4 regions of the Ruegeria sp. CK3 genome follow, and region 4 is predicted to be linked to each of the others. Evidence: riboswitches for the same ligand, from Rfam matches in the RefSeq annotation. Region 4 holds a riboswitch; each other region holds the start of a gene.
What was found. A riboswitch is a leader RNA that binds a small molecule or an ion and turns the genes downstream of it on or off. The one in region 4 is predicted to bind cobalamin.
Positions count from the first base shown of each region.

Region 1: it holds a riboswitch for cobalamin, as region 4 does, so the genes downstream of both, ACR0C3_RS16145 (DUF1636 family protein) here and ACR0C3_RS14010 (DUF4198 domain-containing protein) in region 4, are expected to answer to the same signal.
Region 2: it holds a riboswitch for cobalamin, as region 4 does, so the genes downstream of both, ACR0C3_RS11705 (aromatic ring-hydroxylating oxygenase subunit alpha) here and ACR0C3_RS14010 (DUF4198 domain-containing protein) in region 4, are expected to answer to the same signal.
Region 3: it holds a riboswitch for cobalamin, as region 4 does, so the genes downstream of both, nrdH (glutaredoxin-like protein NrdH) here and ACR0C3_RS14010 (DUF4198 domain-containing protein) in region 4, are expected to answer to the same signal.

Region 1 covers NZ_JBQFPV010000010.1:64,632-68,049, forward strand. The annotation lists gene cobN (cobaltochelatase subunit CobN) at 1-266, opposite strand, end outside; gene cobW (cobalamin biosynthesis protein CobW) at 272-1,327, opposite strand; gene ACR0C3_RS16145 (DUF1636 family protein) at 1,324-1,704, opposite strand; cobalamin riboswitch at 1,788-1,991, opposite strand; gene ACR0C3_RS16150 (NAD(P)-dependent oxidoreductase) at 2,018-3,088, shown strand; tRNA gene ACR0C3_RS16155 (tRNA-Cys) at 3,128-3,201, opposite strand.
Region 2 covers NZ_JBQFPV010000007.1:143,188-146,605, forward strand. The annotation lists gene ACR0C3_RS11695 (type I glutamate--ammonia ligase) at 1-756, shown strand, start outside; gene ACR0C3_RS11700 (GNAT family N-acetyltransferase) at 870-1,391, shown strand; cobalamin riboswitch at 1,510-1,713, shown strand; gene ACR0C3_RS11705 (aromatic ring-hydroxylating oxygenase subunit alpha) at 1,778-3,049, shown strand; gene ACR0C3_RS11710 (FAD-binding oxidoreductase) at 3,055-3,418, shown strand, end outside.
Region 3 covers NZ_JBQFPV010000007.1:305,813-309,230, forward strand. The annotation lists gene nrdE (class 1b ribonucleoside-diphosphate reductase subunit alpha) at 1-1,591, opposite strand, end outside; gene nrdI (class Ib ribonucleoside-diphosphate reductase assembly flavoprotein NrdI) at 1,573-1,986, opposite strand; gene nrdH (glutaredoxin-like protein NrdH) at 2,002-2,223, opposite strand; cobalamin riboswitch at 2,309-2,500, opposite strand; gene ACR0C3_RS12545 (DEAD/DEAH box helicase) at 2,589-3,418, opposite strand, start outside.
Region 4 covers NZ_JBQFPV010000008.1:248,615-252,032, forward strand. The annotation lists gene ACR0C3_RS13995 (enoyl-ACP reductase FabI) at 1-661, shown strand, start outside; gene ACR0C3_RS14000 (hypothetical protein) at 721-900, shown strand; gene ACR0C3_RS14005 (FKBP-type peptidyl-prolyl cis-trans isomerase) at 913-1,341, opposite strand; cobalamin riboswitch at 1,591-1,792, shown strand; gene ACR0C3_RS14010 (DUF4198 domain-containing protein) at 1,921-2,706, shown strand; gene cbiM (cobalt transporter CbiM) at 2,713-3,324, shown strand; gene ACR0C3_RS14020 (cobalt ABC transporter permease) at 3,321-3,418, shown strand, end outside.

The DNA of each region.
Region 1 (3,418 bases), on a different contig from region 4:
AGACGGATCAGAATGCCCTTGGCACCCTCCAGCGTCTGTTCCACATAGGTGTCGACGGACAGAGGATGCTTCAACGCCGTCAGGTTCGCCAACCGCATCGTGGGCATACGCCCCTCCGGCCCGCCACCGCGATGCCAGCCCGCCGCGAAAGCGCCAAGGTCGCTGTCCGAGAAGGACAGTACCACCAAATCCGCCGGGCTTTGGCCCAGATCGGTTGGGGTTTCCGTTTCTTCTAACCCGTGGCTTTCGCGGAAGACGACGTGCATGGAGCTTACTCGGCGGCCTCGGTGACACCCGCAAGGATATCGCGGATTTCTGCTTCTTTGATGTCGTCATGCTCGGCGATCACCACCATGCGCGAGCGGCGGTCTTCACCGGGCTCCCACGGGCGGTCGTATTGATGACGCACACGGGCACCAACGGCCTGCACCAGCAGGCGCATCGGTTTGCCTTGAACGGCGGCATAGCCTTTGACGCGCAGGATGTTCAGCTCATTGGCCAGACGTTCGATCTTGGCGACCAGATCGGCAGGATCGGACTGTTCCGGCAGATCAACGATGATGCTTTCGAAATCGTCATGCTCGTGATCGTGGTGACCGTCGTGATGCGATGGACGAGCGTCCATGTCATCCTCGGCTGCAGCCTCAAGACCCAGAACGACGCGGACATCCACAGCACCTTCGGCAACCTCAACCACGGGCAGCGGACGAGGGGCCTCGGCGGCGATGATCTCCTTCGCTTTGGCCACGCCTTCGGGACCGGCCAGATCGGGCTTGGTCAGCAGGATGATGTCGGCGCAGGAGATCTGATCCTCGAACACCTCGGATAGGGGCGTTTCATGGTCGATCGAATCGTCGGCCAGGCGCTGAGCGTCCACCGCTTCGACATTCGGCGCAAAGCGACCAGCGGCGACGGCCTCGGCATCGGCCAGCGCGATCACGCCATCAACGGTGATTTTCGATCGGATATCGGGCCAGTCGAACGCCTTCAGCAGTGGCTTGGGCAGGGCGAGGCCGGAGGTTTCGATCAGGATGTGATCGGGACGCGGCTCCAGCGCCATCAGAGCTTCGATGGTTGGGATGAAGTCATCGGCCACGGTGCAGCAGATGCAGCCATTCGCCAGCTCCATGATGTTCTCCGCTGGGCAATCCGGGATGGCGCAGGACTTCAGAATATCGCCGTCGACGCCAACATCGCCGAACTCATTGACCACCACCGCCAGACGCTTGCCCTGCGGGTTCTGCATCAGGTGCTTCACCAGAGTCGTTTTGCCCGAGCCCAAGAAGCCAGTGATCACGGTGACGGGGAGTTTTTCCAAGTTGCTCATTTCAGGGCTCCAATCGGGGGAATGCGGGCTGCGCAGTTTTTGCGGAAATGTTCGGGGCGTTCGCGCCATTTGACCAAGCCGTCCTCGGTCGCGAGGTACTTGGTAGCGCCGTCAACGATCACGTCGACATGGTCTGTTTCGTTCAGATGTTCATAAACGAAGGTCCAGCGATCCGGGCCGCCGCGCAGCACGATGGAACAGCCCTCGTTGCAGTTCGACAAGCATTCCACGGCTTTCAGGATAATCCCTTCCGGCAGGTCCGCCTGTTCAAGCGCCTTATGCAACAGGGTGCCGGGGCGTTTCGCATCGTCTTCAACGGGCAGCCCGCGACGACAGGTGGTGCAAACCAGCAATTCGACCGGAGCGGTCTCGGTCATGTCTCTCATCCCCCCAAATCCTCATCGTGGGGGACGGGGTTTCATGCGGGTCCCTTGACCCGACACCGGAACACCCCGTCCGGTTTCATCTTCGGGCGTTGGCAGGTCTCCCGGCTTGCGGATGTCAGAGTTGTCCTCTGTCGGATGTCCCACCTTCCCGGCTTTGCGCCAGTGGCTTGGGCACCCTCTCCGGTCACGGTCGCGGGGGCGGCTGCGTTTGGCGGAAAACCCGTTGACGCATTCCCTTTTCATCTGTTCTCACAGACACCAACATGAGGCTCATGCGGCACGCACCTGCAGCTTGTCAAGCGCGATGGAGCTCAGACTGCTGCGGCACGTTGAAAAGCGACCTGCCAGCGTCGCTAGGCGGCATGAACAGGACGCCGATGCATGGTCGCATGGCCTCAAATCGCAAACGGAGGCGAAATCCATGAAAGTAGGTTTTATCGGGCTTGGGAATGTGGGCGGCAAGCTGTCGGGGTCATTGCTGCGCAATGGAATCGATCTGACAGTTCATGACCTGAGTTCCGATCTGGTCGAGGCCTTTGTCGCGCAGGGGGCCAAAGCGGCTGAAAGCCCGGCCCAGATGATGCGCGATTGCGATGCCGTGATCACCTGCCTGCCGTCGCCTGCGGCCTCGGACGCGGTGATGCAGGAGATGTTGCCAGAGGTTGGTCCCGGAAAGATCTGGATGGAGATGTCCACCACTGACGAGGCCGAGGTCAAGCGGTTGGGTGCATTGGTTCTGGAGCGCGGAGGGGCCGCCGTCGATTGCCCTGTCTCGGGTGGCTGTCACCGCGCGGCGACGGGCAATATCTCGATCTTCGCTGGCTGCGATCGCGACACGTTCGAGCGCATTCTGCCCTTCCTGACCACCATGGGTCGGCGTGTTCTGCACACCGGAGAGCTCGGCTCGGCCTCGGTTCTGAAGGTACTGACCAACTATCTGGCCACGGCCAACCTAATCACCTGTGCTGAAGCGTTGGTCACCGCCAAGGCTGCCGGGATGGATTTGAACACCACCTATGAGGCCATCAAGATTTCGTCAGGGACATCGTTCGTGCACGAAACCGAAAGCCAGGTGATCTTGAACGGTTCGCGCGATATTTCGTTTACGATGGACTTGGTGAAAAAGGATATCGGCCTGTTTCAGGACGTCGCCGACCGCGCCGGTGTTCCTTTGGAAATCAATCCGGTGATGATCAAGATCTTTGAGGATGGCATCGCCCGGTTTGGCGAGCGTGAGCTGTCGCCAAACATCATCAAACGCCTTGAAGAAGCCACCGGCTTGGACATTCGCGCACCGGGTTTTCCTACGGAAATGCAGGACGATGAGCCGGAAGAACCAGGGTACGAAGTCGTGCCTCAGGGGCGTTCCTCCTGAAAACTGATTTCTGTAGACTATATTTAGAGGAGTGGGATGTGGAGGCGAGTACCGGAATCGAACCGGTGTACACGGATTTGCAATCCGCTGCGTCACCACTCCGCCAACTCGCCTTTTCAAGCAAAATCAAATACTTGCCGTGGTGTGGTGGGCCTTTTAGCAGCTTTCATCGGGGGCGTCCAGAGGATTGCCGTCGATTTTGGGCCGCAAATCAATATTTGTGGGCGGCCAGTCTAAACGGATCGTGAACCAGGCTTGCGGCATCTGGGCCGTTGTCGAGTCAGGTCGAGTATGGCACAAGCCAATTACCCAAGGGATTGAAAAGAGAGA
Region 2 (3,418 bases), on a different contig from region 4:
GAGCTGGGTGTTCGCGCAGCGGACGCAGCCATAATGGTGCGCGAACTGACGTATGCGACTGCGCAGGCCTATGGCGAGCGGGCTACCTATACCCCTATTCGAGATGTCGCGAGCGTTGGGAATGGGGTCCATATCCATATGAGCTTTGTGGATGATCATGGCGCGCCGCTGACCTACGCCGATGACGGGCCCTGCGGCATGTCGGACCTGACAAGTGCCTTCGCCGCCGGAGTGTTGAAATATCTGGATGCGATCCTGGCTCTGACAGCGCCTTCGGTGATCTCGTATGAACGCCTGACACCGCATCGATGGTCTGCGGCTTTCAACAATCTGGGTTTTCGCGACCGCGAGGCTTCCTTTCGGATTTGCCCGGTGACCGCAAAAGACCCAGCCTCGATCGCCGGGCAGTTCAACATCGAATACCGTGCGGCGGATGCTGCAGCTTCGCCTCATCTGGCGCTTGCGGCGGTTGTCATGGCCGGGACGCAGGGGATCGAAGAGGGGCTACCCGCGCCCGTTCCAACCGAAGAGGATCTTTCGCTGTTGGACGTCGCAGAACTGAACCAAAGGGGGCTGGTGCGCTTGCCTCAGACTTTGGAAGTTGCGCTCGACCGGTTCGTTTCCAACCCGGTTGTGACCGGCTGGTTCCCCGCAGGCTTTGCCGAGGTGTACCAAGCTCACAAGCAATCCGAGATCGCGACAACCGAACATCTGGACACAGACGCACGCTGCCGATTGTACGAAGAAACATATTGACCTGAGCGGTTCGTCTTGCCGAAGCTTGCCCAATGCGACCTCTGGGGCGTCGTTTGGGTAATCTCGCGCCGTATGACGCGTGCAAGCTGTTTAGCTAAGGATAGGGATGGATCATGAGCCGTTCAGAAACCGATGCTATCTTGAATGTGCATAGGCTGGCTTTTGGCGAAGCGGAAGGTGAAGAAATCGCTCAACTCGCCGAAGATCTCCTTGAGCATCCGGAAACGATTTCAATCAGCGTAAGGCGCAAGGGGCAGATCGCGGGCAATGTCATGTTCACCCCGTTTGTCTTCCAGGGTCACCCGGACGTTAAATGCTATCTTCTTGCGCCCTGCGGTGTCTCCCCCGAGTATCAAGGCCTAGGAGTTGGCAGAGAGATGATGGAGACCGGCATCATGCACTTGAGGTCCATTGGAACAGACGCTGTCTTCGTGTTGGGCGTGCCGACTTTCTACCCCTTGTTCGGGTTTGTCCCGACTGACAAAGAGATACCATATCCTGACCTTCTGACGATCCCCGAGGCATGGATGACGCTTGAGCTCACTGCAGGATCGGTTGAAAAACTGGGGGGAAAAACACTTGCGATTGCGCCCTTCATGCACGCGCATCTCTGGGACACATCACAACACGAGTGAATTTAGTTTTTTGTTCTTGCCTCAAACCGCAGCCCTGTTTCAGGTCTCCATTTTTGCTGGCCATGTCTGTTTTGTTTCTGGAAATGTCGCAAGGCTTTCAGCCGCGAATCCTTCCCCGAGTAGGTTGCGCATGTGAGGTGCTGCTGTCTGATTCTCAGGCGGCAGAGAATTGGGAAGCCGGTGCAATTCCGGCGCTGCCCCCGCAACGGTAAGAAAGGTCAGGTTCGACAGGTGACCACTGGGAGGAGGATCCCGGGAAGGTGTCGAAACCGGGCGTAAGCCCCTTTCAAGTCCGGAAACCAGCCTTGCATATATGTCAAACTGCGGGTGGCGGTGGGGGCACAAGTTTCGGACGTGATCCTCGCACGGCTCCGGACTGGCCTCTTATGTCATCTGCCCAAGCTGAGCCGCAGGGCGCGGCAGGAGAGCCAGAAGTGAGCAACGTTCAAAGCCTGTTGGCGCGTCGAAACCCGGCCTATGCCCTTGAGCAGGCGTTCTATACCGATCCAGATGTCTTTCAGGCGGATCTTGAGGCCATCCACTACCGCAACTGGCTATTTGCCATTCCGGCATGTGAACTGGTGAAAACAGGCGACTATGTGACCTACACTGTAGGCGCATACCGCGTGATCATTGTGCGCGGCGCGGACAACCAGATCCGGGCCTTCCACAATACCTGCCGCCATCGCGGGTCAATCATCTGCAAAGCGGCCAAGGGGAACTCGCCCAAACTGGTCTGCCCCTATCACCAGTGGACCTATGAGCTTGACGGCTCATTGCTGTGGGCGCGTGATATGGGGCCTGATTTCGACCCCAAACAACACGGGCTGAAAACCGTTCACTGCCGTGAACTGGCCGGGCTGGTCTATATCTGTCTTGCGGATGAAGCGCCCGATTTCGACACTTTCGCCAATAGAGCACGGCCCTATCTGGAGCCGCATGATCTAAGCAACGCCAAGGTCGCCTTTGAAAGCACGATCATCGAAAAGGGTAACTGGAAGTTGGTTTGGGAAAACAACCGTGAGTGCTATCACTGCGGTGGCAATCACCCTTCGCTGTGCCGGACCTTCCCTGATGATCCCTCGGTAACCGGTATCGAAGGGGGTGAAACCCCGGCCTTCATGCAAACTCACTTCGACCGTTGCGAGGCTGCGGGAATGCCGTCGCAGTTCTATCTGCATGATGACGGGCAATACCGCCTGGCGCGCATGCCGCTGAAGGAAGGGGCGGAAAGCTACACTCTGGACGGTAAATCCGCGGTGCGTCGCTTTCTTGGCCGTTCGCCCTTTGCGGATGCGGGGACGTTGCTGAAGTTCCACTATCCCAGCACGTGGAACCACTTCCTGGCCGATCATTCGATTGTTTTCCGGATCACGCCGGTCAGCCCGACCGAGACCGAAGTCACCACGAAGTGGCTGGTCAACAAGGATGCGGTCGAAGGGGTCGACTATGATGTCAAGCGCCTGACCGAGGTCTGGATGGCCACCAATGACGAAGATCGCCGCGTGGTGGAAGACAACCAGATGGGCATCAACAGCCCCGCCTATGTGCCGGGACCGTATTCGGGGATCCAGGAATCCGGTGTTCTGCAATTCACCGATTGGTATTGCAGTGCCCTGGCGCGCCACCTTGCACCTGACACGATGGCGGCGGAGTGACGGAGATGAAAGATCTGAACGCTGTTGCCTCGATCTGGCAAGATAGTGAGACGCTGGAATGCGTCTCGGTCGTGCCCGAGACGCCAAACACTGCCAGCTTTACTTTCCGCGCTCCTTCCGGGGCCTTGTTTGCCTACCATCCCGGTCAATTCCTGACGCTCGAGATCCCGGCGCCGGGGCAGCCGAGAGGCGTTGTGCATCGGACCTATACGATCTCGTCATCCCCATCGCGTCCACGGTCCATTACGATCACGGCCAAGGCGCAACCGGACAGCATCGGCACGCGCTGGATGCTGGACAATCTGCAGCCGGGTATGCGGATGCGGGCGATTGGCCCAGCCGGTCTGTTCACCAATGCTGAAAGCACAG
Region 3 (3,418 bases), on a different contig from region 4:
TGTCGAAAAAGGTGCCCGAGGCGTAGTCGGAGTTCTCGAACCCCTTGAATGATGCGTTGCGTTCCTGCGCCAGATCGCAAGAGGTGCGGATCGCGTGATACGCCACGGTTGCGAAGTACACGGATGTGAACTCGACCCCCTCAGGCGAGCCATAGTGGATATGTTCGCGGGCAAGGAACCCGTGCAGGTTCATCTGCCCCAGACCAATTGCGTGGCTTTCATCATTGCCTCGACGCACCGACGGCACCGAGTCGATTGCTGACATTTCGGACACCGCCGTCAGCGCGCGGATCGCAGCGCCGACAGTACGGCCCAGATCACCGCCATCCATCGTCTTGGCAATGTTCAGCGAGCCGAGGTTGCAAGAGATATCCGTGCCTAGATGCGCATAGCTGAGGTCATTGTTGAATTCCGACGCCTCATTGACCTGCAAAATCTCGGAGCACAGGTTTGACATGTTGATCCGGCCCGCAATGGGGTTCATCCGGTTCACCGTGTCTTCGAACATCACGTAGGGATAGCCGGATTCGAACTGGATCTCGGCAATGGTCTGGAAGAATTCACGCGCATTGACCTTGGATTTCCGGATGCGCTTGTCATCGACCATCTCGTGATATTTCTCGGTCACCGAGATTTCCGAGAACGGCACGCCATAGACCTTTTCCACGTCATGGGGCGAGAACAGATACATATCGGCGTTTTTCTTCGCCAGCTCGAAAGTGATGTCAGGGATCACCACGCCAAGGCTCAGCGTTTTGATACGGATCTTCTCATCCGCGTTTTCGCGCTTGGTGTCGAGGAAGCGCATGATGTCCGGGTGGTGCGCGTTCAGATACACCGCACCCGCACCTTGCCGCGCGCCAAGCTGATTGGCGTAGGAGAAGCTGTCCTCCAGCAGTTTCATCACCGGGATCACGCCCGAGGATTGGTTCTCAATGCCCTTAATCGGCGCGCCGTGCTCGCGGATGTTGGTCAGCAGCAGCGCCACACCTCCGCCGCGCTTAGACAGTTGCAGGGCCGAGTTGATGCCGCGCCCGATGCTCTCCATGTTGTCCTCAAGCCGCAGCAGGAAGCACGAGATCAGCTCGCCGCGTGAGGCTTTGCCCGCGTTCAGGAAGGTAGGCGTGGCGGGTTGGAAGCGACCGTCGAGGATTTCCTCCATGAAGGACAGGGCCAGCGCCTCATCGCCGCGCGCCAGCGCCAACGCGGTCATGACGACGCGGTCCTCATAGCGTTCCAGGAACCGCTGCCCGTCACGGGTTTTCAGCGTGTATGAGGTGTAATACTTAAATGCGCCTAGAAAGGTCGGGAACCGAAATTTCTTGGCATAGGCCGCATCCCAGATCTTGCGCATGAAGTTCTTGGAATACTGGTCCAGAACGGCCTCTTCGTAGTAGCCTTCGGACACCAAATACCCGAGCTTTTCATCCAGCGAGTGGAAGAACACGGTGTTCTGGTTGACGTGCTGCAGGAAATACTGCCGCGCGGCCATACGGTCGGCATCGAAGCGGATCTTACCCTCACCATCGTAGAGGTTCAGCATCGCGTTCAATGCGTGATAGTCCTGCTCGTTTACGCTGCTGTCGAGCATAGGTTTCTCCCTAGTTTTTCCAGCCCGGCGCGGACGCGGGCGATGTCGGTCTCTGTGCCGGCCAGCTCAAACGTGGAGAGCAGCGGTACGTTGCATTTCTGGGCGATGATGCGACCGGACAAAGCGTAGGTCGCACCGAAATTGCGGTTGCCTGTGCCGATCACCCCAACGATCCCGGTGCGTCTGTCCGGGTCGTTCAGAAACCGGATCACCTGTTTCGGAACCGCCCGGCGCCCTTCGCCATCGGCATAGGTGGGGCTGATCAGCACATAGGGGTGTGCGGGGTCAGGCAGCGGGTCCATCCCGCTCGGAATGCGGAAAGAAGTCAGGCCCAGCCGCGAGACAAAGCGGTGGGTGTTTCCGGATTTCGATGAGAAATAGACCAGCGCCGGGATCGGCGCGGCCATGGGTCAGGCCAGTTGGGCGATCATGTCCGGGCGGAAACCCGACCAGTGATCACTGCCCGCCACAACGACAGGGGCCTGACGATAGCCCAGCTCGGTCACATGGGTCATGGCGCTGTCATCTTGGGTCAGGTCGATGACGTCATAGGTGATGCCTTTTGCATCCAGCGCGCGGGTGGTGGCGGTGCATTGTACGCATGCGGGTTTGGAATATACGGTAATGCTCATGTCGTCCTCTGTCCTTTTAATGAATGCCGAGGACGCTGCGGGCAAAATGAACCCTGAACACGCCCCCGAACCCTCCGTTCGCGGTTCTCTTTCTTTGCTTGCGGCAGGTCTCCTGGCTCGCGGATTGACGTTCGGACTGGCCTTCCCAAAAGCACGCTTTCAGTGGCGTATTCAGCCGAACTATCCGCTTACAGTTGCGGGGGCAGCGCCGGTTTTTCACCGGTTTCCCTCTTAGCTTTCAACAGGAATCGAAAGAACCGAAGCAACACCATATTGGGGTTGGTGGTGGCGTGTTGTCAATATATGGTGCGGCGAGGAAAATAAATTTCTTCGCTTGCACAACCAGTCACGTGCGCTAAAGCGGCCTACTTTTTCCGCTTGGGCATCGCGTTGCCACCCTTCATCGCAGTCGCCCGCGCGCGGTTTTTCTTGCTGCTTGGCTTGCCTTTGGGCGGAGGCGGGCCCTTCGGACGGCGCGCATGTTTCTTGTCCTGATCGCCCGAGGGGGCCTCATCCCGTTTGGGCCGCGTTTCGGGCTTGGGTTTCTCGGCAGGTTTGCGGCGCGGTTTTGCGGGCTGTGGCTCAGCCGCGCGGGCCGGACGTTCAGCACGTTCGGGGCGCTTCTTGCCTTTGAAGTCGCGCTTGGGACCTTTGCGGCCACCACCGGCAAGGGCAGGCGGCGCGTCCAGTTGCACCAGGGTCTTGGTGCCTTCGACCGTCATCTCGGGGCCGATGGCCTTCAGGAAGCCTTCAACGCTGCTTTCGCGAATCTCGATGTAGCTTTCGGTGTCAGCAATGCGGATCGCGCCGATATCGTCTTTGGTAATCTTGCCCGCCTTGCACAACATGGGCAGCAAATAGCGAGGCGAGGCGTTTTCGTTGTGTCCCTCCGACAACGAAAACCACACGCTTGGGCCGAAGGGAACGTTCGGCTTTGGCGCGGTATCTTGTGCGTCGCTCAGCTCTTCGGGGGCGGAGTGCTTGCGCCCGTATTGACGCAGATAGGCCGCCGCCAGTTGCTGCGGTGAAAAGCGCGAGACCAGATCATCAACCAGAGCACTTTCGCCCTCGGTCACATCCACGGTCCAGTCGTCCGAGCTGAACATCCGCTGCATGTCCTGCGCCTGAACCTCATCGGCTGAGGGCGCAGACCCCCAATCGGCGGTCAGCTTGGCGAATTTCAGCAGGCGCTGCG
Region 4 (3,418 bases):
GTTCGGAAAGCGTCTGCAGCCATTGGCAGAAAGCCTTGGCAGCGATTTCATGGTTGATGCCGATGTCACGGACGACGCCTCGCTGGACCGCGCTTTTGGCGAGTTGGGCGAACGCTGGCCCACCATCGACTTTGTTGTCCACGCGATCGCCTACTCGGACAAAAACGAGCTGACAGGCCGGTTCCTGAACACCACACGAGCCAATTTCAAGCACTCAATGGATGTGTCGGCCTACTCGTTCATTGAGGTCGCCCGCCGCGCCTATCCGCTGATGAAGGACAATGGCGGCTCACTGCTGACGCTGACCTATCAGGGCTCGAATCGCGTGGTTCCGAATTACAACGTCATGGGCGTCGCCAAAGCCGCGCTGGAATCGGCGACACGCTATCTTGCCAACGACCTCGGCCCTGAAGGCATCCGTGTGAACGCGATTTCGCCCGGCCCGATGAAGACCCTGGCCGGGGCTGCAATCGGCGGAGCGCGCAAGACCTACAAATTCTGCGACCAGAATGCGCCGATGCGCTCGAACGCTACGCTTGAGGCCGTTGGCGGCACAGCGGTTTACCTGACCTCGGATGCGGGGGCTTGCACCTCGGGCGAGATCATCAGGGTGGATGGCGGTTTCCACGTGCTTGGAATGCCACAGCCGGATTTCATGTGACCATATCTTTCCCAGACGCCGCCAAGATTTGACCATCTTTCGGCGTCAGGGATATGGGCATGAGCAAAACCGACCAGATCCTTGCCAGCAATACGCGTGGCACCCAGACCAGACGGAAAACGGGGTTCCTAAGCCCCCGCGCCCGTTTTCTGCTTTTAACGCTGACCACATTGCTGGTGTTGTTCGTGTTCTTCACGCAACCGCAGGTCCGTGCAGCGCTTGACGGGCTTTGGGGCTAAGACCTCAAGCCTTCAGTTCACCGAGACAACCTCAATATCGAAGATCAGGTCCTGCCCGGCCAGCGGGTGATTGGCGTCCAGCGTCACCGTGGCCTCGTTCGCCTCGACAACCGTTACCGGCAGCGCCTGACCATCGGGGGTCTGCATCTGCAACTGGGTTCCCGGCTCTAGTGGGATATCATCCGGAACACCCTCACGCGGGATGTCCTGCCGCATCGCCGGGTTGATCGGGCCATAGGCGTCGACACAGGCAATCTCGACCCGCTTCTTGTCACCAACCGCCAGTCCTGGCATCGCACTGTCCAGGCCGGGTATGATCTGGCCCGAACCGACAACAAATTCCAAAGGATCGCGCCCGTCCGAGCTGTCAAAGACGGTCTCGTCTAGCAGCGTGCCGGTATAGTGGATGCGAACTGTGTCGCCTTGTTTGATCTCGGACATTGGGCCTCCGGGGCTTGTGGGGAATTGGGCGCCGAACACAAGCGCGCTACGCCGGAGTCTGACGCGGCGCAGGATGCATGCATCTGATTCTGATGTCCAGATTGCGGTGCAGGCATGCGCGTCCTCTTGTCGTCGCTTACACACGTGCCTTCAATACCGAGCGGGCAGAACAGGAACATCCGCTCCTATCGACAAGATGTTATCGCTACAGTCTTAAATAGAGATTGACCGGTGATGGGAATCTCTGCCATCAGCGTCCTCATGTCCGGTTCCGGGTTCGCCCGGAGAAAAGGGAATGCGGTGCGGGGAATTCTGATCCACCCAATGCCGCAACTGCCCCCGCAACTGTAGGCGGTGAGCAGGGCTGACACGCCACTGGGGTCCACCCGGGAAGGCCAGCCCCATGCTTTGACCCGCGAGTCAGGAGACCTGCCGGATATGCACCCTCGGAAGGGGTGTGTCACCGATGCCGGGGTGTGCATTGGGCCGATACCCTCATTTTGGGTAAATGGCTCCGTTCGTCCCGATATCAAGCAAGAAACGTGCCGGGGTTGGCACGAAGGACGAAGGAAAGACCTTGTGAAGAAATTATTTTGCACGGCTGCGGCTGCGCTGGCGATTCCAGCGATGGCGCACGCACATTTTCTGCTGGAATACACCACGGACACACTGATCGAGGCGCCGGGCGACGTGCCGGTCAAGCTGATCTTCTGGCACCCGTTTGAAAACGGCCATGTCATGGATCTGGACAAGCCGCAGGAATTCTACGTGATCCACAATGGCGAAAAGACCGACCTGTTGGACACGCTGGAGCCCATCCGGTTTTCGAGCCCCGAAAACGAAGGCGCGGCCTTTCAAGGTTCTGTCCCGGTCAAGCGTTCGGGCGACTATGTGATGGTCACCGTGCCTCAGCCCTATTACGAAGAGGCCGAAGATATCTATATCCAGCAGATCACCAAGGCGTTCCTGAACCGCAACGAATTGCCGACCGACTGGATGAACCCCGCAGGTCTGGCGACCGAGATCGTGCCGCTGAACAAGCCCTACAACATCATCGCAGGCTCGACCTTCACCGGTCAGGTTCTAGCAAATGGCGAACCGGTTGCCGGCGCTGAGATCGAGATCGAATACATGGCCGCCAAACCCAGCTTTGACAGCCAAGCTTCGTCCGAGCCTACCGTTTCGCCGATGCCCGGAGGCGCTGTTGTCGCCATTTCCGACGCCAATGGCTATTTCTCCTTCGGTGTGCCGAAAGCCGGATACTGGGGCTTTGCCGCGCTGGGTTCTGGTCCGGAGACCGAACATGAAGGCAAAGAGCTGAGCCAGGACTCGGTGATCTGGATCCGCGCCTGGGACATGGAGTAACCCCCGATGCACATCGTCGACGGAGCCCTATCCAACCCGGTCGTCATCGGCGGAGCAGTTGCCGCCGCTGGTGGGGTTGCCATGGGCCTCAGGTCGCTGGATCTGGACCGCATCCCCACGGCAGGGGTGCTAGCGGCCAGTTTCTTCGTGGCCTCTCTGATCCACGTGCCGATCGGGCCGTCGTCGGTGCATCTTATTCTCAACGGTCTGGCCGGGCTTCTGCTCGGCTGGGCCGCCTTCCCGGCCCTGTTTGTGGGTCTGCTATTGCAGGCCGTTTTCTTTGGCTTCGGCGGGCTGACGGTGCTGGGGATCAACACGCTCAACATCGCCTTTCCGGCCGTACTGGCGGGGCTGCTGTTCCGGCCCCTGATTGGGCGTGGTTCACCTGTTCATGGCGCGATCTGGGGCGGCATTGGCGGCGCCTTTGCCATTGCAGCCACGACCGTCATGGTGGGCAATTCATTGGCCCTTTCAGGGGACGAATTCCTCCCTGCCGCCAAGCTGGTCTTCTTTGCCCACATCCCGGTTATGATAGTCGAGGCCGTCCTGACCGGATTTGCCGTTCTTCTCGCGCGAAAAGTCAAACCTGAACTGTTCCTGACAAGGCCCGCCACATGAGAAAGATTGCGCTCATCCTGGCCCTATGCGCGGCCCCTCTGCCCGCGCTGGCCCATAAGGTGATTGCCGGAGTCTTTGCGTCCGGCGATGCGAT